Regions from separate parts of the Streptomyces sp. NBC_00654 genome, predicted to be linked through region 3. Evidence: riboswitches for the same ligand, from Rfam matches in the RefSeq annotation. Region 3 holds a riboswitch; each other region holds the start of a gene.

Region 1 (5,284 bases), on a different contig from region 3:
CAGGTCGTGCAGGGCCAGGAGGTTCGTCGTGCCGAGTTCGCGGACCAGCGAGAGGATCTCCAGCTGGTAGCGGATGTCCAGGTGGTTGGTGGGTTCGTCCAGGACGATGAGGGACGGTTCCTGGACGAGGGTCCGGGCGACCAGCGCGCGCTGGCGTTCGCCGCCGGAGAGGGAGGCGAACGTACGGGGCGCGAGCGCTCCGATGCCGACCCGGTCGAGGGCCGCGGCCGCCAGCTCGGTGTCGGCGGCGGTGTCCGCCTCCCAGAAGCGTTTGTGCGGGGCCCGGCCCATGGCGACGACCTGCGCGACGGTCAGTTCGAAACCGGCCTGGCCGTCCTGCGGGACGGTGGCGATCCGGCGTGCGCGGGCCTTGACGGGGAGGCGGGCGAGGTCGTCGCCGTCGAGCAGGACCCGGCCGTGGGTGGGGCGCAGGGTTCCGTACACGCAGCGCAGCAGGGTGGTCTTGCCGCTGCCGTTGGGGCCGACGAGGCCGACCGTCTCACCGTCGGCGGCGGTCAGGTCGACGGAGTCCACGAGGTGCCGGCCGCCGGTCCCGTACGAGAGGCCTTCGGTACGCAGACTGGTCATGCGGGAACTCCTTCGGGGCGAAGGCCGGTCATGCCGGGGCTCCTTCGGGGCGGCGGCGGAGCATCCAGAGGAAGAACGGGCCGCCGGTCAGGGCGGTGAGCACGCCGACCGGGATGTCCTGGGGAGCGGCGACCGTCCGCGCGGCCAGATCGGCCAGGACCAGGAAGACCGCGCCGCCCAGCGCGGCGACCGGGAGCAGGGCGCGATGGCCGGCGCCGACGGCCATCCGGGCCATGTGCGGCACCATCAGGCCGACGAATCCGATGGCTCCGCTGTAGGCGACGAGGGCACCGGTGAGCAGGGAGGCGAGGACGAAGACCCCGGCCCGGAAGCGTGCGGTGTCGAGCCCGAGGACGGTGGCGCCCTCCTCGCCGACGAGCAGCAGGTCGAGCGGGCGGGCGAGGGTGAGGAGCAGCGCCGTGCCCGCGACGAGGACGGCCGAGGGGAGCGCGAGCATGTCCCAGCGGGCGGCGCCGAGACCGCCGAGGGTCCAGTAGAGGACTTCCTGGAGGTGGTCGGCGCGGGCCGACGTGACCAGGATGAGGCTGGTGAGGGCGGAGAGGACGTAGGAGACGGCGACTCCGGCCAGGACGAGCCGGTTGGTGGTGAGGCCGGATCCGCCGCGGGCCAGGGTGTACACGAGCAGGAGTGAGGCGAGCGCGCCCGCGAAGGCGGCGGCCGGAATGGTGACGGTGGTGGCGAGGCCCGCGCCGACGCCGAGGACGATCACGAGGACCGCTCCGGTGGAGGCCCCGGAGGAGACGCCGAGGAGGAACGGGTCGGCGAGCGGATTGCGTACGAGCGCCTGGAGGACGGTGCCGATCACGGCGAGTCCGGCGCCGACGACGATGCCGAGCAGGACCCGGGGCAGCCGGACGTCGAGGACGATCGTGCGGAACGGGCTCGGTCCGGCCCGCCCGGTCAGGATGTCCAGGACCTGGCCGGGCGGGATGCGGACGGAGCCGAGGGCGAGCGCGGCGAGGACGGCGGCCCCGAGGACGACGGCGAGGGCGCCGAGGACCAGGGTGTAGCGCAGCCGTCGTGGCGCGGCGGGGGTGCGGCAGCTCACGGCGCGGTGGCCGCGTCCGTCGCTTCCTCCGTGGGTGAGTCCCCCGGTATCTCCGGGTGCAGCTGGGCGGCGAGCTTGCCGACCGCCGCGGGGGCGCGCACGCCGAGCACCGCGTCGGAGAGCGGGAGGACGGCGAAGCGCTTGTTCCTGATCGCGGGGACGTCGGCGAGTGCCGGGTCCTCCAGGAGGCGCTTCTTCTTCTGGGCGACGGTGGTGGAGCCGTAGTCGTAGATGACGATGACGTCGGGCTTGCGGGCGACGACGTTCTCCCACGAGGCGTCGCCGAAGGGCTTGTCGAGATCGGCGAAGACGTTGCGGCCGCCGGCCCGGGTGATCAGCTCGTTGCCGATGCCCTTGCCGCCCGCGGTGAACGCGGTCTTGTCGCCGCTGTCGTAGACGAAGACGGAGACCGGGCGGGCGGACTTGAGCCGCTCGGCCGTGGCGGCGTTGGTGGCCTTCGCCTCCTCGATCCACGCGTCGGCGCGCGGGGCGACGCCGAAGGTGCGGCCGACCTCGCGGACCTCCTGGTAGAGGGCGTCCATCGCGGTCGGGTTCTTGGCGCAGTACTCGGTGTTGAGCCGGGTGTCGATGCCGGACTTCTTCAGCGCCTCGCGGCTGCGGCCGTCGCCCGCGGTGAACGCGGTGGAGTAGCCGCCGTAGACGAAGTCGGGGTCGGCGGCGAGGAGCTTCTCGTACGAGGGGTACTCCTCGGCCAGGACCGGGATGGACTCGTACTGGTCCTCGTACTCCGGCAGGACCTGGTCGTCGAGGTAGGCGGTGCCGACCATGGACGTGGCCAGCCCCAGTTCCAGCATCACTTCGGTGACGTGCTGGTTCATGGTGACGGCGCGCTTCGGCGGCGCCTTGTACGTCGTGGTGACACCGCAGTTCGTGACGGTGTACGGGAAGCCCTCGGCGGACGGTCCGCCGGCCTTGGCCGAGCCCGCGGAGCCGTTGTCGGCGTCCGCGGCGGAGCAGGCGGTGAGGGCGAGCGGGAGCAGCACGGCGGCGGCTATGAGCGCGGGGGTGCGCCGGGACATGGCGGGGCCTCTCCGGGGGATTTCCGCGTCCCCTGGTCGGTGCGAGAAGGCGGCAGGCCAGTTCCTGACTGCCGAGCCCCGGTCCTGGTGGACGGGGTTCGGTCACAGTGGCGGGACCGTGCCGGACTTGCACCGGCTTCCTGGTTCCTGCCGCCTCGTTGGGTCTGGGTGCAGTGTGCCAGACCTGGTCGCGACGCAGGTGAGGCGACCCTCAGTGGGCGTCCCCCGGGCGTCCTTCAGCAGGCGTCGACGATCTTGACGTCCTCCTCGGTGATCTCGCCGTCCACGATGCGGTACGAGCGGAACTGGAAGGGGCCCGCGTCGTCGGTGTCCGCGGTGGAGACGAGGACGTAGTGGGCGCCGGGTTCGTTGGCGTACGTGACGTCGGTGCGGGAGGGGTAGGCCTCGGTCGCCGTGTGCGAGTGGTAGATGATCACGGGCTCCTCGTCGCGGTCGTCCATGTCGCGGTAGAGCTTGAGGAGGTCGGCCGAGTCGAACTCGTAGAACGTGGGCGAGCGGGCGGCGTTGAGCATGGGGATGAAGCGTTCGGCCCGTCCCGTTCCGGCCGGTCCCGCGACGACTCCGCACGCCTCGTCGGGGTGGTCCTCGCGGGAGTGGGCGACGATCCGGTCGTGGAGGTCCTGGGTGATGGTCAGCATGGCGCCCAGGATAGGACCGGCCCGTACGGGCGGCGGGCCCGCCCGTACCGAGGAGTGGTACGGACGGGCCCGCATGCCGGACGCTCCGGCGTGGGTGGCCGTGGGTGTCAGCGCTTGATGAACGCCGTGTTCCCGGGGTTGCGGGCCTTGAGCACCAGATACGAGACACCGAGGATCAGGGCCCAGACCGGTGCGCAGTACAGCGAGACCCGGGCGTCCTTGTCGATGGCCATCATCACGATGACCATGCCGATGAAGCCGAGCGCGAAGACGCTGGTGTACGGGGCTCCGGGGGCCCTGAAGGCGGACTGCGGGAGCACCCCCCGGTCGGCCAGCGCGCGGAAGCGGAGCTGGCTGAGCAGGATCATGACCCAGGCCCACATGCCGGAGATGGTCGCGAAGGAGACGACGTAGTTGAACGCCTCGCCCGGCCACTGGTAGTTGATCCAGACGCCGACGAGCATCAGCGCGGCCGAGAACGTGGTGCCGGCGAACGGCAGGCCGTTCCTCGTCAGCCTGGTGAAGGCCCTCGGGCCCTGCCCGTTGAGCGCCAGGTCGCGCAGCATGCGGCCGGTGGAGTACATCCCGGAGTTGCAGGAGGAGAGCGCCGCGGTCAGGACGACGAAGTTGACGATCGCGGCCCCCACGCTGAGACCCATCTCCTCGAAGGTCTTCACGAACGGCGAGACACCCGGCTTGAACGTGCTCCACGGCACCACCGAGAGGATCATGATCAGCGCGCCGACGTAGAAGACGGCGATGCGCCACGGCACGGTGTTGATGGCCTTGGGCAGGACGGTCGTGGGGTCCTTGGACTCGCCCGCGGTGACGCCGACGAGTTCGACGGCGAGGAAGGCGAACATCACGATCTGGAGGGTCATCAGCGTGCCGGTGATGCCCGAGGGGAAGAATCCGCCGTCGTTCCAGAGATTGGCGACGGTCGCGGTGTCGGCGGCGTCGGAGAAGCCGATCGTGAGGACTCCGGCGCAGACGAGGATCATGCCGATGATCGCGGTGACCTTGACCATCGAGAACCAGAACTCCAGCTCACCGAAGAGCTTCACGGAGATGAGGTTGGCGCCGTACAGAATGACCGTGAAGACGAGTGCCGACAGCCACTGCGGAATGTTCCACCAGTACGTCATATAGGTGGCGGCGGCGGTGACTTCGGTGATTCCGGTGACGACCCAGAAGAGCCAGTACGTCCAGCCGGTCACGAATCCGAAGAACGGGCCGAGGAATTCCCGCGCGTACTCCGCGAAGGAGCCGGAGACCGGGCGGTACATGAGAAGTTCGCCCAGCGCCCGCATGATGAAGAAGATGACCAGGCCCGCGATCGCGTAGGCCAGGATGAGGCTGGGACCGGCCCGGTCGATGGCTTTGCCCGCACCGAGGAAAAGCCCGGTGCCGATGGCTCCACCAATGGCGATCATCTGGATCTGGCGGGCACCCAGGCCGCGCCGGTATCCTTCGCCGCTGTTTCCTGCACCCTCGGCCTCATCGCCGGCGTGCCCCTTGTCGACCTGTGCCGATGTCATGGTGGTGCGCCTTTCTCCACGCCGATCCGCGCCTTCACAGGCGACGGATCAGTTCCTGATCCCCCCGGATATGGATGGAGTGCCGTCGGCGTTCGGCCGACTTGTAGCGCCCCCGGGAACAGGGATGGCGTCCCCGGGCGGTCGTGAAGATTTATCACGGGCCCCCGGGCGACCCACGGGACATTGTGTGGCGCACACCACAGGAAAAAGCGGACAAGAGTTTCCAGCCGCTGCAAAGACGGCTGTTCGGGTGACGCGATCGTTATTCCGATTTGAGCGTCCACTGAGCGAACGCACCGCAGGACGCGCCCAAGGAGGCACCCGAGGACGCGCCGAAGGGCTGCCCCGCGGAACAGCTTCGCGGGACAGCCCTTCGCCTCCGGATTACGG
Region 2 (5,284 bases), on a different contig from region 3:
CGACAACTACCCGGGCCTGCTGGACGGCATCCTCTCCGGCTGCAGCTTCCCCGACGTCGGCTTCGGGACGATCCAGACGCTCAGCGACGCCCAGCTCCTGAACCACTACTTCACCAATGTCGCGCCCGACGCGTTCACCAAGGAGCAGCAGAAGGCGGTCTCCGGGTTCGGCACGTGGGAGAGCATCGGCAGCCTGGCACGGGCCGCCGGCCGTATCGACCCCACGGTGTACTGCCCTGCCCAGCTGCCCAAGGAGCAGCGCTACAACCCCGCCACCAACCCGGACGGTGCCCGCTGCGACGTGTACAGCCACGCCGTGAACGTCTACGGCGAGGTACCGGAGACCGGGAAGGCGCGCAGGCCGCTCGACAACACCGGTATCCAGTACGGACTTCAGGCCCTGAACAACGGGACCATCGACATGGACCGGTTCATCGACCTGAACCGGCGCATCGGCGGCCTCGACGACGACGCCAAGCCCGCCGCGGAGCGCACCGTCGCCGATCTCAAGGCGGTTCGGCTCGCCTACCGCACCGGTCGCATGCTGAACGGCGGTGCCGGTCTCGCCGACATCCCGATCATCGACTACCGCGACTACACGGACGACGCCGCGACCGGCGACATGCACATGCGCTTCCATTCCTTCTCCACCCGGGCGCGCCTGGACAAGGCCAACGGCACCCACGCCAACCAGGTCATGCTCACCCGCTCCAGCGGGCACGGGTTCACCCTCGCCGGGATGGTGGCCGACATGGACCAGTGGCTCACCGCCATCAAGGGGGACCCCGGCAACGACGCCCCCATCGAGAAGATCGTCCGCAATCGGCCGCAGGGACTCACCGACGCCTGCTGGACCCGTGGCATCGGGGCGAAGAAGATCTCGGAACCCCAGGTGGAGGGCATCGGCAACACCGAGTGCAACACCCTCTACCCGGTGTGGACCTCGCCGCGGATGGTCGCCGGAGCCGATGTGGCCAATGACATCGTCAAGTGCCGCAAGCGTCCCGTGGTCAGCACCGACTACCAGGTGCCGGTGACCGAAGCCCAGCTCAAGGAGCTGACGGGGATCTTCCCGTACGGTGTCTGCGACTGGTCCGTTCCCGGGGCGGGTCAGCAGGCCCCCATGGGTACCTGGCTCTCCTTCGACGCGGTGACCGGATAGCGACAGGCGAGCCCCGAAGGCTGTTCCGACAGGCCCCGGTGTCCGTTCGCTCCACCGCGCCCGTCATTTCGCCCGCACACCCCCGCCCGTGACGCGTCCCGGTATCCGGGCGGGGGTGTGCGGGCGCCGCCCGTCGCTTAGGGTGGCGGACGCAGCTGGTTCGCCCCCGTCCGCCAGGCGGGACGCGTCGTAAGAGGGAACCCGGTGGGAATCCGGGACTGCCCCGCAGCGGTGAGTGGGAACGAACGCCGTCATACGCACTGGATCCGGCCGGATCCGGGAAGCGACGGCCAGTAGGAATCTGCCCCGGCGGATGTGCCCGCGAGTCCGAAGACCTGCCCGTTGCCCGTACGCGACCGATCGCGTGCGGAGATCCCGGTGACCTCGTGGGCGGGTCGGCGTACATATCGGGCGGCACGTGCGGGAGAACTCCGCGACGTGGTCCGCCCGGTCGGTCGTCCCTTCGCGTCCGCGTCCCGTCCCCGGGATCCAGGACACATCTCGCGAAGGAGAGTTCTGTGACAGCGAAGCCCGCAGCCGCGGCAGCACGGGCCACCGTGTACGGCTACCCCCGCCAGGGACAGAACCGTGAACTGAAGAAGGCCGTCGAGGGCTACTGGAAGGGCCGCGTGAGCGCGGACGCCCTCCGGGAGACCGCGGTGGATCTCCGCCGGTCGAACTGGCAGCAGCTGGCCGACGCAGGCATCCATGAAGTGCCGTCCGGCGATTTCTCGTACTACGACCATGTGCTGGACACCAGCGTCATGGTCGGAGCGGTCCCCGAACGGCACCGCGCGGTCGCCGAGGAAGACGCGCTGGACGGCTATTTCGCGATGGCCCGCGGCACCCAGGACATCGCACCGCTGGAAATGACCAAGTGGTTCGACACCAACTACCACTACCTGGTCCCCGAGCTGGGCCCGGACACGGTGTTCACGGCGCACTCCGCCAAGCAGGTCGCCGAGCTGAAGGAAGCCCTCGCGCTCGGCCACACCGCCCGCCCGGTCCTTGTCGGCCCCGTCACCTACCTGCTGCTCGCCAAACCCGCGCCGGGCGTGTCCGGGGACTTCGAGCCCCTGACCCTGCTGGACCGGCTGCTGCCGGTGTACGCCGAGGTGCTCGCGGATCTGCGGGCGGCCGGCGCCGAGTGGGTCCAGGTCGACGAACCCGCTCTCGTCCAGGACCGCACCCCTGCCGAACTGAACGCCGCCACCCGCGCCTACCGCGAACTCGGTGCCGCCACCGACCGGCCGAAGCTGCTGGTCGCCTCGTACTTCGGGCGGCTCGGTGAGGCCCTGGGCGTGCTGGCCAAGGCGCCGGTGGAAGGGCTGGCCCTCGACTTCACCGAATCGGGCGGCGCCAACCTCGAAGACCTCGCGGCGGCCGGCGGACTGCCCGGCAAGCGCCTGGTCGCGGGCGTCGTCGACGGACGCAACATCTGGATCAACGACTACGAGAAGTCCCTCGCGACCCTCGGCACCCTCCTCGGCCTCGCCGGCCGGGTGGACGTCTCCGCCTCCTGCTCACTCCTGCACGTACCGCTGGACGCCACCGCCGAGCGCGACATCGACCCGCAGATCGCCCGCTGGCTCGCCTTCGCCCGGCAGAAGACGCGGGAGGTCGCCGTCCTGACGCGTGGGCTCGCCCAGGGCACCGACACCATCGCCACCGCACTCGCGGCGAACCGCGCCGACCTCGCCTCCCGCGCCGGATCGGCACTGACCAGCGACCCCGCGGTGCGGGCCCGCACCGCCGCCGTCACCGCCGCGGACGGACGGCGCTCGCAGCCCTACGCGGAACGGACAGCCGCCCAGCGCGCGCACCTCGGGCTCCCGCCGCTGCCGACGACGACCATCGGTTCGTTCCCCCAGACCGATGAGCTGCGCACCGCTCGCGCCGACCTGCGGGCCGGACGGATCGACACCGCCGGGTACGAGGAACGGATCAGGGACGAGATCCGGGAAGTCCTCTCCTTCCAGGAGAAGGCGGGGCTCGACGTCCTGGTGCACGGCGAGCCCGAACGCAACGACATGGTGCAGTACTTCGCCGAGCGGCTCACCGGCTACCTCGCCACCCAGCACGGCTGGGTCCAGTCGTACGGCACCCGCTACGTCCGGCCGCCGGTGCTCGCGGGCGACATCTCCAGGCCGGAGCCGATGACGGTCCGCTGGACGGCGTACGCCCAGTCGCTGACCGCCCGTCCCGTCAAGGGCATGCTCACCGGCCCGGTCACCATGCTCGCCTGGTCCTTCGTCCGCGACGACCAGCCGCTCGGCGAGACCGCCCGGCAGGTCGCCCTCGCCCTGCGCGACGAGGTCGGCGACCTGGAAGCCGCGGGCACCTCGGTGATCCAGGTCGACGAGCCCGCCCTGCGCGAGACACTGCCGCTGCGCGCCGCCGACCGCGGCGCCTATCTGGCCTGGGCCACCGAGGCGTTCCGCCTCACCACGAGCGGCGTACGTCCGGACACCCAGATCCACACCCACATGTGCTACGCCGAGTTCGGAGACATCGTCGAGGCCATCGACGACCTCGACGCCGATGTCATCAGCCTGGAAGCGGCCCGCTCCCACATGCAGGTCGCCCGCGAACTGGCCGCGCACGGCTACCCCCGTGAAGCCGGACCAGGCGTCTACGACATCCACTCCCCGCGCGTCCCGAGCAGGGAGGAGGCCGCGGCCCTCCTCCGTACAGGACTTGAGGCCATCCCGGCCGGCCGGCTGTGGGTCAACCCCGACTGCGGCCTGAAGACCCGCGGCTGGCCCGAGACCCGCGCCTCCCTGGAGAACCTCGTCGCCGCCGCCCGCGTGGTCCGCGCGGAGCTGGCCACCGGGAACGGCTGATCCCGCGGGGCCGGGGCGGACACCCCTCGTGTCCGCCCCGGCCCTGCCGCGCTCGCGCTCATCAACTCCCACCCGTGCGGCGCCCGAACGGCGGTACGCTGCCGGGGTGCGGCGGCGTGTCCGGACAACTCCCCGCCTCCGCATGATCACTGAACCGATGGATATGGCCGCGGTCGGCATCAGCACACCTTCACCTCACGATGGAGCGACCATGCTGCGGGTGTACTTCACGTCCGAGGATCTGGCGCGGGTCCGCGTGGCCCCGGGCCCGGACTTCCTCTGGGAGATCAGCAACAGCGTGCAGACCCTGCAACGACGCGACGGGGAAAGGGTGTTCGGCGCCTGGCGCCGCTGGGCCCGGCCGCGCCTCTCGGGCAGTCGCCGGCTGCTGTCCAGTCTGCTGCCGCCGCGCGGCTACTCACCGGACTTCCTCACCCCCACCTCCGGCGACCGCACCACCATGCAGGCAGCGGTCGACACCCTGATGAGCACGCCGCGCACGCGCCTGCGCACCGAGCTGACACAGCTGTCCTCGCCCACCCGGTTCCCGGGCTGGACGAGCTCCTTGGCCAGGGGGGACCGGGAAGCCCTCCGCCGGCTCGGTGACGCTCTGCACGCCTACCGGCTGGAGGCACTCGAACCGCACTGGCAACGCGTGCGCGCCCATGTCGACGCCGACCGTGCCCTCCGCCTGCACAGCCTGCTGGACGGCGGCACCGAGGGGCTGCTCACCGGCCTCGGCCCGCACTTCCGCTGGCGCCCGCCCGTACTGGAGGTCACCTACCCCGTCGACCAGCAACTGCGCCTGGAAGGCAGGGGACTTGTACTCCAGCCGTCGTTCTTCTGCTGGCCCACACCGATCACGCTCGCGGACGGAGACCTGCCGCCCGTGCTCGTCCATCCCATCCACCACACCGCCGACTGGGCCGGGAGCGCCTTCGACGGCCGCACCACGACGGGCGCCGGTCCGCTGGGGCCGCTGCTCGGCCACACCCGGGCGGGGGTTCTGCGCGCGGCCCGCACCGGCTGCTCCACGGTCGAGGCCGCCCGGCTGCTCGATGTGACCCACCCGGCCGTCAGCCAGCACCTCAATGTGCTGCGCGCGGCGGGTCTGATCACCACCGTCCGCAGAGGCGGACGGGCCTTCCACGTCGCGACGGCGGAGGGGCGGGCCCTGCTGGCCACGGAGGAGCGTGCGGTCCGTCCGTAACCCGCCGGGCCCGGCCGTGCCGGGGCGGGCCGTAAGCCTGGGCTTACGGCGCTTGTGCCCGTGGAGGGT
Region 3 (5,284 bases):
TCCGGCCAGTTCAGCGCGGTGTCGTAGTGGTCGGGGTGCAGCACCCCGCGTGCGGTGCGGGTCTCGGCCCAGGCCGGGAGCGGGCCGGAGCGCTCGGCGAGGTCGCAGGACGCCTCGTACGCCGCGAGCATGATGCGCTCGGAGATCTTCGTGGACAGGGCCCGCGCCTCGGGGGAGTCGAAGGGCAGCCGGAGCTGGAAGAAGACGTCCTGGAGGCCCATCGCGCCCAGGCCCACCGGCCGCCAGCGCGCGTTGGAGCGTCCGGCCTGCTCGGTCGGGTAGAAGTTGATGTCGACGACCCGGTCCAGGAAGGTCACGGCGGTCCGCACGGTGGCGTCCAGCCGCTCCCAGTCGATGGACCCGTCCGCCACGAACGACCCCAGGTTGACCGAGCCCAGATTGCAGACGGCCGTCTCGCCGTCGTCGGTCACTTCGAGGATCTCGGTGCACAGGTTCGACGAGTGGACGACGCGGCCCGGCTCGGCGGTCTGGTTGGCGGTCCGGTTGGAGGCGTCCTTGAACGTCATCCAGCCCTGACCGGTCTGCGCGAGCGTACGCATCATCCGGCCGTACAGGTCCCGCGCGGGCATCGACTTGCGGGCCAGCCCCCTGGCCTCCGCCGCGCGGTACGCGGCGTCGAACTCGTCGCCCCACAGGTCGACCAGCTCGGGCACGTCGGCGGGCGAGAACAGCGACCACTGCCCGTCCGCGTCCACCCGGCGCATGAACTCGTCCGGGATCCAGTGCGCCAGGTTGAGGTTGTGCGTACGCCGCTGGTCCTCACCCGTGTTGTCGCGCAGCTCCAGGAACTCCTCGATGTCCGCGTGCCAGGTCTCCAGGTAGACGGCGGCGGCGCCCTTGCGGCGGCCACCCTGGTTGACCGCGGCGACCGAGGCGTCGAGCGTCTTCAGGAACGGCACGATGCCGTTGGAGTGCCCGTTGGTGCCCCGGATCAGCGAACCGCGGGCGCGGATACGGGAGTACGAGAGGCCGATGCCGCCCGCGTGCTTGGAGAGCCGCGCCACCTGGTGGTAGCGGTCGTAGATCGAGTCCAGCTCGTCCTTGGGCGAGTCCAGCAGATAGCAGGAGGACATCTGCGGGTGCCGGGTGCCGGAGTTGAAGAGGGTGGGGGAGGAGGGCAGGTAGTCCAGCCGGCTCATCAGCCCGTACAGCGCGGCGACCTCGTCCAGCGCGTGCACGCTCTCGTCCTCGGCCAGACCGGCCGCGACCCGCAGCATGAAGTGCTGCGGCGTCTCGATGACCTGGCGGGTGTGCGGGTGGCGCAGCAGATAGCGGCTGTGCAGCGTCCGCAGCCCGAAGTAACCGAAGCGGTCGTCCGCGCCGTCGGCCAGCGACCGCTCGACCAGCGCGTCGAGCGCGGCGGCGTGCAGCGCCACGAAGGCGGCCGTACGGTCGGCGATCAGGCCCTCGCGGTGCCCCACGGCGACCGAGGCGGAGAACGACACCGCGCCCTGGCCCGCCGCCTCGTCGGCGATGGACCGGGTCAGCAGCCGGGCGGCGAGCCGGGAGTAGGCGGGGTCCTCGGAGATCAGCCCCGCGGCCGCCTCGGTGGCCAGCGAACGCAGCTCCGCCTCGTCCGACCGGGCGTTGCGGCCGCGCAGCGCGGCGGCGGCGACCCGTCCGGGATCGGTGTCGGGCAGATCGACGGTGAGGTCCGTCAGGGTCCGCAGCAGTGCGGTTCCCGGTGCGTCGGTCGTGGGCTCCGTCGGTTCGGCTGCGGCGGCGGCTGAAACCGGATCGGCTGGCGCGATGGTCACGGGGATTTCCCTCGCTCGGCTGGGGGCCGGCGGGGAACGGGGGCAGCCGGGCAGCACGGTGCCCGGGGCGGGGCAGCACTGCGTACGGCGTCCACCGGCCCATCCGCGAGGCCCGGACGTCTTGGCGTCCGGTTCGGTCGAGCCGGACGCGCTGTCGACAGGTCGTCGGACTTCGGGTGTGCAAAAGCACACTGAATACACCGTTGCGGGACAGTTCCGGATTCGCACCGGATTCCCCTGCGGCGACAGCGAGCACGAGCATACATGTGGGGGCCGCCCGATGAGGCAGCCCCCACATGTTGTGTCGCGGGCCGTGGTGGGCCCTGTCGGAGTGTCAGCCGGTGGGCGAGCGGCGGCAGGCCGGGGAGCGGCTCCAGGCCCCGTTCCCGGCCCGCTTCAGGCCCGCTTCAGGCCCGCTTCCGGGCCCGTTCCCGGCTCCCTCTCCGGGCCCCCTCCCCGGCTGCTCCGGCCTCGTACGGCGTGATCTCCCCGGCCGCGGAATCCCTCAGCCGCTCGCTCCCACGTCGTTGTTCGGGGCCCCGTCGCCGACCGGTGGCAGGTCGCCGCGTTCGACGGGACCCGCGCCGGGTGCCCGGCCCGCCGGGGGCAGGATCTCGTCGAGTTCACGGTCATCCGCGCGGTGCGCGGCCTCGGCGGCCGTGCGCAGGGTGTCGCGGTCGACCTCGCCGCGGGCTCCGCCGACCCGGACGACGACCTCGCCCTCCGCGCGGGCGTACTCATGGCTGTCCGGCGTCGAGCGGTACCAGTTCGCGCCGTCCCGCTCGCAGGCCGCCGGTGTGCCCGGGCCCCCGCCGGGCCGCGGGCCCGTCGCGCAGTTCGACGCCGTGAGTGTGCCGCGCTCCACGGAGAGCTGGATGCGCTTGCCGCCGGCCGCCACGTAGAAGCTCCCGAAGCCGTCGTCGCCGAGGACGCCGACGGACTGCCGGGCCAGGGTGTACCCGGGGACCTCGGTCACATAGACGTGGCCGGTGGTGGTCTGGATGGCCGCGGCCCTGGCCTCCAGCGCGGCCCGGCCGGGCCCCGGGGCGGAGGGGGCCGCGCCCCCGGGGCTGTCCGCATCGGGTCCGGGGGCCGGCTCCGTGCCGCAGGCCGCGAGTGTCAGCACCAGCAGCACGGGCCACAGCCCGGGGAGCGGGGAGCGAGGGTTCATGCCCGCATCCTCGCGTACGGTGACCGCCGTGCACAGCCGGAGAACGGCGCGGGCCGCCGCGCCTCCCGGGGAGACACGACGGCCCGCGCACCGCCGTTCCGGCCGGTCAGCGAATGCCCGGCGCGACCGCCGCGGCCGGCGGCAGCTCCGCCTCGACGCCGGGGTCGCCCACATCGGCCGTGTAGTCGGCCGGCGAGGTCTCGTCGATGCCCGCCGGGGCCTTCAGCGCGTTCAGGACGAGGGTCAGGACGATCACGACCACCACGTTCAGCACGAAGGCCGTCAGCCCGATGTAGCCGATCTCGCCGATTCCCGGAATCTCCTTCGAGGAGCCGCCGAAGTGCTTCTGGGTGGGGCTCGCCACGCCGTACGCGGCGAGCGTTCCGTACGCCATGCCGGCCGCCCAGCCCGCGAGCAGCGCCCAGCGGTGGAACCAGCGGGTGAACAGCCCGCCGACCAGGGCCGGCATCGTCTGGAGGATCCAGATGCCGCCGAGCAGCTGGAAGTTGATCGCGACCGTCTTGTCCATGGTGAGGACGAAGACCAGGGCCCCGACCTTGACCAGGAGCGAGACCACCTTGGAGACCTTGGTCTCCTGGGCGGGGGTCGCGTCGGGTTTCAGGAAGTCCTTGTAGATGTTGCGGGTGAAAAGGTTCGCCGCGGCGATGGACATGATCGCGGCGGGCACCAGGGCACCGATGCCGATGGCGGCGAACGCCACTCCGGCGAACCAGTCGGGGAACATGTTCTCGAACAGCTGGGGGATGGCCAGCTGCCCGTTGTCCACCTTCACTCCGGCGGCGATCGCCATGAAGCCGAGCAGCGCCAGCATGCCCAGCATCAGGGAGTACAGCGGCAGGATCGTGGTGTTGCGCCGGATCACCTCGCGGCTGCGGCTGGAGAGCGTCGCCGTGATCGAGTGCGGGTACATGAAGAGCGCGAGCGCGGATCCCAACGCCAGTGTCGCGTAACCCCATTGACCCATGTCGCCGGGAACCAGCGAGCCGCGCGGCTGACCGGTCGCCGGATTCTTCTGGGAGAACGCCTCGCCCGCCTTGGCGAAGATGTCGTCGAAGCCGCCCAGCTTGATCGGTATGTAGATGATCGCCACCGCGATCACCAGATAGATCAGGCCGTCCTTCACGAATGCGATCAGCGCGGGCGCCCGCAGCCCGGACGAGTAGGTGTACGCGGCGAGCACGGCGAACGCGATGAGCAGCGGCAGGTCCCTGACGAACCAGTGCGTGGTCTCTCCGCCGCCGACGCCCATGACGTCCAGCACCGCCTGGATTCCGACGAGTTGGAGCGCGATGTAGGGCATCGTGGCGAGGATGCCGGTGACGGCGACCGCCAGCGAGAGCCCCTTGGAGCCGAAGCGTCCGCGGACGAAGTCCGAGGTGGTGACGTAGCCGTGCTTGTGCGAGACCGACCACAGCCGCGGCAGGAAGGTGAAGATCAGCGGGTAGACGAGGATCGTGTACGGGACGGCGAAGAAGCCCGCCGCGCCCGCCGCGTAGATCGCCGCCGGGACGGCGACGAAGGTGTACGCGGTGTAGAGGTCGCCGCCCAGCAGGAACCAGGTGACCCAGGTGCCGAACGACCGTCCGCCCAGGCCCCATTCGTCCAGACTGGCTTCGTTCTCGGCCTTGCGCCAGCGGGCCGCCATGAAGCCGATGACCGTGACGGCCACGAAGAAGAAGATGAAGACGCCGAGCGCGACGCCGTTCACACCGTCCTTCATGCGGAGGCACCTCCCTTGCGGGCGCGCCGGTCACGCTGCCACAGCTTGTACGCGACCATCGTCAGCGCGGTCGAGAGCAGCACCCAGAGCATCTGGTACCAGTAGAAGAACGGGATGCCGATGAACGTCGGATCGACCTTCGCGTACGAACCCACCCAGAGCATCGCCACGAACGGGGCGGCGAGACAGAGCGCGATCACCACTCTCGTGGGGGTGACCGTCGGTGGTTTCGCCTCGGTATCTGCTGGCATGTGGTGACTCCGTCCCCTCGCTGATCACCGGCTGCGGTCCGCGTGTGCGTCCGGCAACGGTGATGTATCGGAGAGAGTCACGGACACGGGAGTCATCCGGTTCACCCGTACGGGCAAGTCCGCGCGCACATACGCGTGCCCGTACGGGCACGCGTATGTGCGCGTGCGTACGCGGGCCCGTGCGCGCACACGCGTTTGGAACGCGTGTACGTGCGCGGGCCTGGGAACGGACAGGTGCGGCGGCCGGGAAGGTCGTCCCCGGCCGCCGCACCTGTGCCGTCCCTGCCGCCGGGGCGGCAGGGCCTCAGTCCGTGGGCCGCTTCAGCCTGGCGACGAACTTGTA
Region 4 (5,284 bases), on a different contig from region 3:
TGCCCATGTTCACGATGTCGGTGCGCCGCAGATTGATCTCGGCAGGACTGCCCGCCCCCTCGCAGATCACGGCGTCATACGTGCCCCGAAGCTGCTCCAGGCAGTCCACGACCGTCCCGAGGAGGGCTTCCTGCCGTCCCCCGTGGTAGCCGCGGGCGCTCATCTCACCGACCGGCTTCCCCATCAGGACGACCTGGCTGGAGCGGTCGCCGCCGGGCTTGAGCAGCACCGGGTTCATCAGCGCGGACGGCTCGACCCGGGCGGCCTGGGCCTGCATCGCCTGGGCGCGCCCGATCTCCGCGCCCTCGCGGGTGACGAACGAGTTGAGCGACATGTTCTGCGCCTTGAACGGCGCGACCTTCACGCCCCGGCGCACGAGCCACCGGCAGATCCCTGCCGTGACGACGCTCTTGCCCGCGTCCGAGGTGGTCCCGGCGACCAGGAGTCCGCCGCTCATTTCGCTCTCCGTCCCGCGAGCAGCCGGCCCGCCACGCATACGCCCAGGGCCAGCGCGCCCACCCGGCGCGACAGCCGTACCGCCCGTTCGATGTCGGCGCTCTCCACGGCCCGGCCGGCCGCCCCGTTGAGCACGGGCCGGTGCTCGACCCGCCCGGCGTACGCCAGGGTCCCGCCGAGCCGTACGCCGAGCGCCCCCGCGAACGCGGCCTCCACCGGCCCCGCGTTGGGGCTCGGATGGCTGCCCGCGTCGGCCCGCCAGGCCCGTACGGCCGCACGGGGCCGTCCTCCGGCCACCACGGCCAGCGCGGCCGTCAGCCGGGCTCCCGGCCCGCCCGCCAGGTCGTCCAGGCGGGCCGAGGCCCAGCCGTAACGCCGGTAGCGGGGCGACCTGTGGCCGACCATGGCGTCCAGCGTGTTGACGGCCCGGAAGCCGACGAGCCCGGGGACCCCGCCCAGAGCGCCCCAGACGAGGGCGCCGACGACGGCGTCCGAGGTGTTCTCGGCGACGGACTCGACCACGGCGCGGGCGATCTGCTGCCCGTCCAGCGAGTGGGGGTCGCGGCCGCACAGATGGGGCAGCCGTTCCCGGGCCACGTCGAGGTCCCCGGCGGCGAGCGCACCGGAGACGGCGCGCGCCTCACGGCCCAGCGACGTACCGCCGATCACGGACCAGGTGGTGGCGGCGGTCAGCGCGACGGCCAGGGCGGGGCGGTCCCGTACGGCGCGGGCGGCCAGCGCGGCGGCCCCCACGGCGCCGCCGGCGCAGACGAGGGTGTGCAGGGCGCCCCACCCGCGGTGGTCGCGCCAGAGCAGGCGTTCGGCCCTTGCCGCGGCCCGGCCGAACCCGGCCACGGGATGTCCCCGGCGGGGGTCACCGAGCAGGGAGTCGGCGATCAGGCCGGCCGTGGCGCCGTACGCGAAGATGCGGTCGGCACGCATGGCTCAGCCGGCCGGGGTACGGGAGATTCCCGCAAGGGGTGACACAGGTTCCGGCGCACGGCAGCCAGGCATGGCGTATGTCCTCACTCAGGGTCCGCGCCCTGGTTCGACGTGACCGGCGACGAGAGTCTCCTGGCTTCCGGATCCGCAGTTCCCCCGGCCTTCCAGTCCGCGTGGGCGGACCGTGACTTCCGATGGGGGACTGCTCCCCGGTGACAGTGGCGGGACCGCGCCGGATTCGCACCGGCTTCCTCTGCTGTCGCCGTAAACGGCTCCGGCAGTCCACCACGCTGTGAGAACGCCCGTCAACTTGCCGTTGACCTGCGGAGCCGCAGTGTGCGCAGACGCACACCGGGCCGGACACACAGTGTGTGTCCGGCCCGGTGGAGGTGCGGTGTTCCGGTCAGGCGACGATCAGATAGATCCCGTACGTGACCGCCGCCGCGCACAGCGCGAAGCAGAGGTACGCGCCGGCGCGGGCCGGGGTGAACGAGCCGCCGGAGGCGCCGTTCCGCGCCGTCGACGCCTGCTTGGAGAGGCCGACGATGCCGAGGGTGAAGAGGCCGACCAGCGCCACGGTGACCACGAGGCTGACGCCGAAGACGGAGGCGAGAGCTGCCCAGTCGATGTTCATACGGATCTGTCCTTACACCGTGGCGGGCCGCGCCGGATCGGCGGGCGTACCGGCCGGAGCCGGGATGGTGGACGTGAGGTCGGGACCCGTGGTGCCGACGGGCGGCGGGGTGACGGCGGCGATGGCCGTGGTGACGACGCCCGCGGGCTCGTCCTCCGGGCCGCCGCCGGTGACGTTGGTGTGGTCGACCGGCTTGCGGCGCGACAGCAGCCAGATGGCGCCGGAGCCCGCGACGAGCAGGACGGCGACGACGCCGACGCCCCAGCCGCCCTGCTTGGTCAGGAACTCCGCGCCCGCGCCGACCAGGCCCGCGGCCGGCAGGGTCAGTCCCCAGGCGACGAACATCCGGGTGGCCGTGGACCAGCGGACCACGCCCCCCTGACGGCCGAGGCCCGCGCCCATCACGGCGCCGGAGCAGGACTGGGTGGTGGAGAGCGAGAAGCCGAGGTGGGAGGAGGCCAGGATGACGGTGGCCGCACTGGTCTGGGCGGCGAAGCCCTGCGGCGGCTTGAGGTCGGTCAGGCCGCTGCCCATGGTGCGGATGATGCGCCAGCCGCCGAGGTACGTGCCCAGGGCGATGGCGACACCGGCGGAGACGATGACCCAGACCGGCGGGTTGGAGCCGGGGGCGAGGACGCCGCCGGTGACCAGGGCCAGGGTGATGATGCCCATCGTCTTCTGCGCGTCGTTGGTGCCGTGGGCGAGCGAGACGAGACCGGCCGAGGCGATCTGCCCGGCCCGGTAGCCCTTGGCGGTCGACTTCAGCTGTCCCTCATCGGTGACCTTGCGCCCGATGCGGTACGTCAGCTTCGTGGCCAGCAGCGCGGCGAGACCGGCGACGACCGGCGCGGCGATGGCGGGCAGCAGCACCTTGGTGACGACGGTGCCGCCATTGATCGAGGACCAGCCCGCCGACATGACCGCGGCGCCGATGAGGCCGCCGAACAGGGCGTGCGAGGAACTGGAGGGCAGGCCGACCAGCCAGGTCAGCAGATTCCACAGGATGGCGCCGACGAGCGCCGCGAAGATGACCTCGGTTCTGAGGCCGTCCTCGTTGACGATCCCGCCGGAGATCGTCTTGGCGACCTCCACCGACAGGAACGCGCCGATCAGGTTGAGAACGGCGGACATCGCCACCGCTGTCTTGGGCTTCAGGGCGCCGGTCGAGATGGTGGTGGCCATCGCGTTGGCGGTGTCGTGGAAACCGTTCGTGAAATCGAACACGAGAGCTGTCACGATCACGATCGCGAGCAGCAGCGTGATGTGTTCCATTTACCCAGGCAATCGTTCGACGTCAGTGGCTCGTGGACCGTAGGCAACCTGGGTGAACGGAAGATGAACTGGGCGGGGCGCTGTGGTGACCCGAAGCGGATGGAATCCCCTCCGCTTGTCTGCGTACGAGGTGGGGCGATGCACCTGGGGCGGTGCGAGGACTGCTCTTTGCCGGGCCTTGGCGAACATTTGGGGACGCGTTTTTTCACCCGGAAGAGATTCCGGTCACCCGGCGTCCGGTGTCACCCCCGCCGCCCCGGCGCAGCCCTTAGGGTGCCCCGCATGAGCGTGAGCGATCAGCCTCGGGAAGAAGCGATCGAACGGGCCTGGCGGGGCGTGGTCGACACCGCTCGCCGGTCCGCGGCCGACGGGCTGGTCGTCGGGACCTCGGGCAATGTCTCGGCACGTGTCGGCGGGACCGTCCTGGTCACCCCCAGCGGGGTGCCCTACGACCGGCTCGGCCCGAAGGACGTGGTCGGCGTCGACCTCGAAGGGCGCCGGGTCCTCGGCGATCTCGCCCCGACCAGCGAACTCCCCCTCCACCTGGCGGTCTACCGCAACAGCGACGCGGCAGCCGTCGTGCACACCCACGCGGTGCACGCCACCGCCGTTTCCACCCTGGTCGAGGAGGTCCCGCTGGTGCACTACGCGGCGGCCATGCTCGGCGGCCCCGTACGCACCGCTCCCTACGCGCGCTACGGAACGCGGGAGCTGGCCGACAACATGCTCGCGGCCCTGCGCGACCGCACCGGCTGCCTCCTGCGGAACCACGGCACCGTCACCTACGGCGACAGCCTCGACCAGGCGTACGACCGCACCGCGCAGCTCGAATGGCTGTGCAGGCTCTGGCTCACCGCTAGCTCCGTACCGGGCCACAGCCCGGCGCTGCTCTCCCCGGCCCAGCTGCGCGAGGTGACCGAGGCCCTGAAGGGGTACGGCCAGCCCGGCTGACCCTCCCGGGCCCGCACCGGACCACGCCGAGCCCCGCCCGGCGCCGGGCCCTCCCGGCCCGCACCGGACCACGCCGAACCCGCCCGCCGCCGAACCCTCCCGGGCCCGCACCGGACCACGCCGCGCCCGCCCGCCGCCGAACCCTCCCGGGCCCGCACCGGACCACGCCGAACCCGCCCGGCGCCGGGCCCTCCCGGCCCGCACCGGACCACGCCGCGCTCCGCCTGGCGCCGAACCCTCCCGGGCCCGCACCGGACCACGCCGCGCCCGCCCGCCGCCGGGCCCCGCACCGGACGGCCCCCGCCCGCTGGCACCGGGCCGGGCCCGCCACGACACTGAAGCAGTGCGCCCGGCAACAGCGACGGCAGCGGCCGTCACCACGATCCTCGGCGTCGGCGCGGCTGCGGTCGCGGCCGGCCGGTACGCCAGCGACGCCGCCCTCAAGGTGCCGTCCGGCCGTCCCCTCCCCGCCGACCGCAGACTCACCGTGCACGCCACGGCGGCCGGACAGGTCACCCTGACCCGCTCGTTCGCCGCGCTCCGGCCCGGTACGTACGGGCTGACCGGCCCCGGTGTCCACGCCGTCGTCGGACCGGTCGTCGACCAGGCGCCGCACGCCCCCGACACCGTCGTCCGCAGACTGGAACGGGTCGGCCACGGGGCCCTGGAACCGGGCGCCAAGGTCCGCATCACCCCCGAGCTGTACAGCGGCGACCCGGGCAGCGCCCTCGGCCTCGACCACAAGGAGGTCGAGATCCCCGGCGAACTCGGGCTCCTGCCCGCCTGGTTCGTCCCCGGCGCCCGCGACACCTGGGTGATCACCGTGCACGGCCTCGGCACCACCCGGGCACACCCCATGAACCTGATGGCCTTCCTGCACGCCCAGCGGCTGCCGGTGCTCGACCTGGCCTACCGCGGCGACGCGGGCGCCCCGCGCTCCACCGACGGCCTCGGCCACCTCGGCGCGTCCGAATGGCGCGACCTGGACGCCGCCATCCGCTACGCCGTGCGCTACGGCGCCCGGAGCGT

Evidence for each region. Region 3 has a riboswitch for cobalamin ahead of OHA98_RS07720 (ribonucleoside-diphosphate reductase subunit alpha). Riboswitches for the same ligand answer to the same signal wherever they lie in the genome.
Region 1: it holds a riboswitch for cobalamin, as region 3 does, so the genes downstream of both, OHA98_RS33755 (ABC transporter substrate-binding protein) here and OHA98_RS07720 (ribonucleoside-diphosphate reductase subunit alpha) in region 3, are expected to answer to the same signal.
Region 2: it holds a riboswitch for cobalamin, as region 3 does, so the genes downstream of both, metE (5-methyltetrahydropteroyltriglutamate--homocysteine S-methyltransferase) here and OHA98_RS07720 (ribonucleoside-diphosphate reductase subunit alpha) in region 3, are expected to answer to the same signal.
Region 4: it holds a riboswitch for cobalamin, as region 3 does, so the genes downstream of both, OHA98_RS28230 (cobalamin biosynthesis protein) here and OHA98_RS07720 (ribonucleoside-diphosphate reductase subunit alpha) in region 3, are expected to answer to the same signal.

Annotation. Positions count from the first base shown of each region.
Region 1 is NZ_JAPEOB010000003.1:301,093-306,376, forward strand. Features, by position in the region: gene OHA98_RS33745 (ABC transporter ATP-binding protein) at 1-588, opposite strand, end outside; gene OHA98_RS33750 (iron ABC transporter permease) at 617-1,657, opposite strand; gene OHA98_RS33755 (ABC transporter substrate-binding protein) at 1,654-2,697, opposite strand; cobalamin riboswitch at 2,735-2,900, opposite strand; gene OHA98_RS33760 (M67 family metallopeptidase) at 2,934-3,356, opposite strand; gene OHA98_RS33765 (amino acid permease) at 3,464-4,894, opposite strand; gene OHA98_RS33770 (DUF2017 domain-containing protein) at 5,279-5,284, opposite strand, start outside.
Region 2 is NZ_JAPEOB010000002.1:968,198-973,481, reverse strand. Features, by position in the region: gene OHA98_RS24555 (DUF6351 family protein) at 1-1,162, shown strand, start outside; cobalamin riboswitch at 1,353-1,499, shown strand; gene metE (5-methyltetrahydropteroyltriglutamate--homocysteine S-methyltransferase) at 1,681-4,005, shown strand; gene OHA98_RS24545 (helix-turn-helix transcriptional regulator) at 4,217-5,215, shown strand.
Region 3 is NZ_JAPEOB010000001.1:1,757,699-1,762,982, forward strand. Features, by position in the region: gene OHA98_RS07720 (ribonucleoside-diphosphate reductase subunit alpha) at 1-1,778, opposite strand, end outside; cobalamin riboswitch at 1,924-2,053, opposite strand; gene OHA98_RS07725 (hypothetical protein) at 2,284-2,949, opposite strand; gene mctP (monocarboxylate uptake permease MctP) at 3,056-4,690, opposite strand; gene OHA98_RS07735 (DUF3311 domain-containing protein) at 4,687-4,941, opposite strand; gene OHA98_RS07740 (GntR family transcriptional regulator) at 5,246-5,284, opposite strand, start outside.
Region 4 is NZ_JAPEOB010000002.1:1,789,647-1,794,930, reverse strand. Features, by position in the region: gene OHA98_RS28235 (cobyric acid synthase) at 1-457, opposite strand, end outside; gene OHA98_RS28230 (cobalamin biosynthesis protein) at 454-1,398, opposite strand; cobalamin riboswitch at 1,524-1,653, opposite strand; gene OHA98_RS28225 (hypothetical protein) at 1,802-2,032, opposite strand; gene OHA98_RS28220 (inorganic phosphate transporter) at 2,045-3,304, opposite strand; gene OHA98_RS28215 (class II aldolase/adducin family protein) at 3,593-4,255, shown strand; gene OHA98_RS28210 (alpha/beta hydrolase) at 4,599-5,284, shown strand, end outside.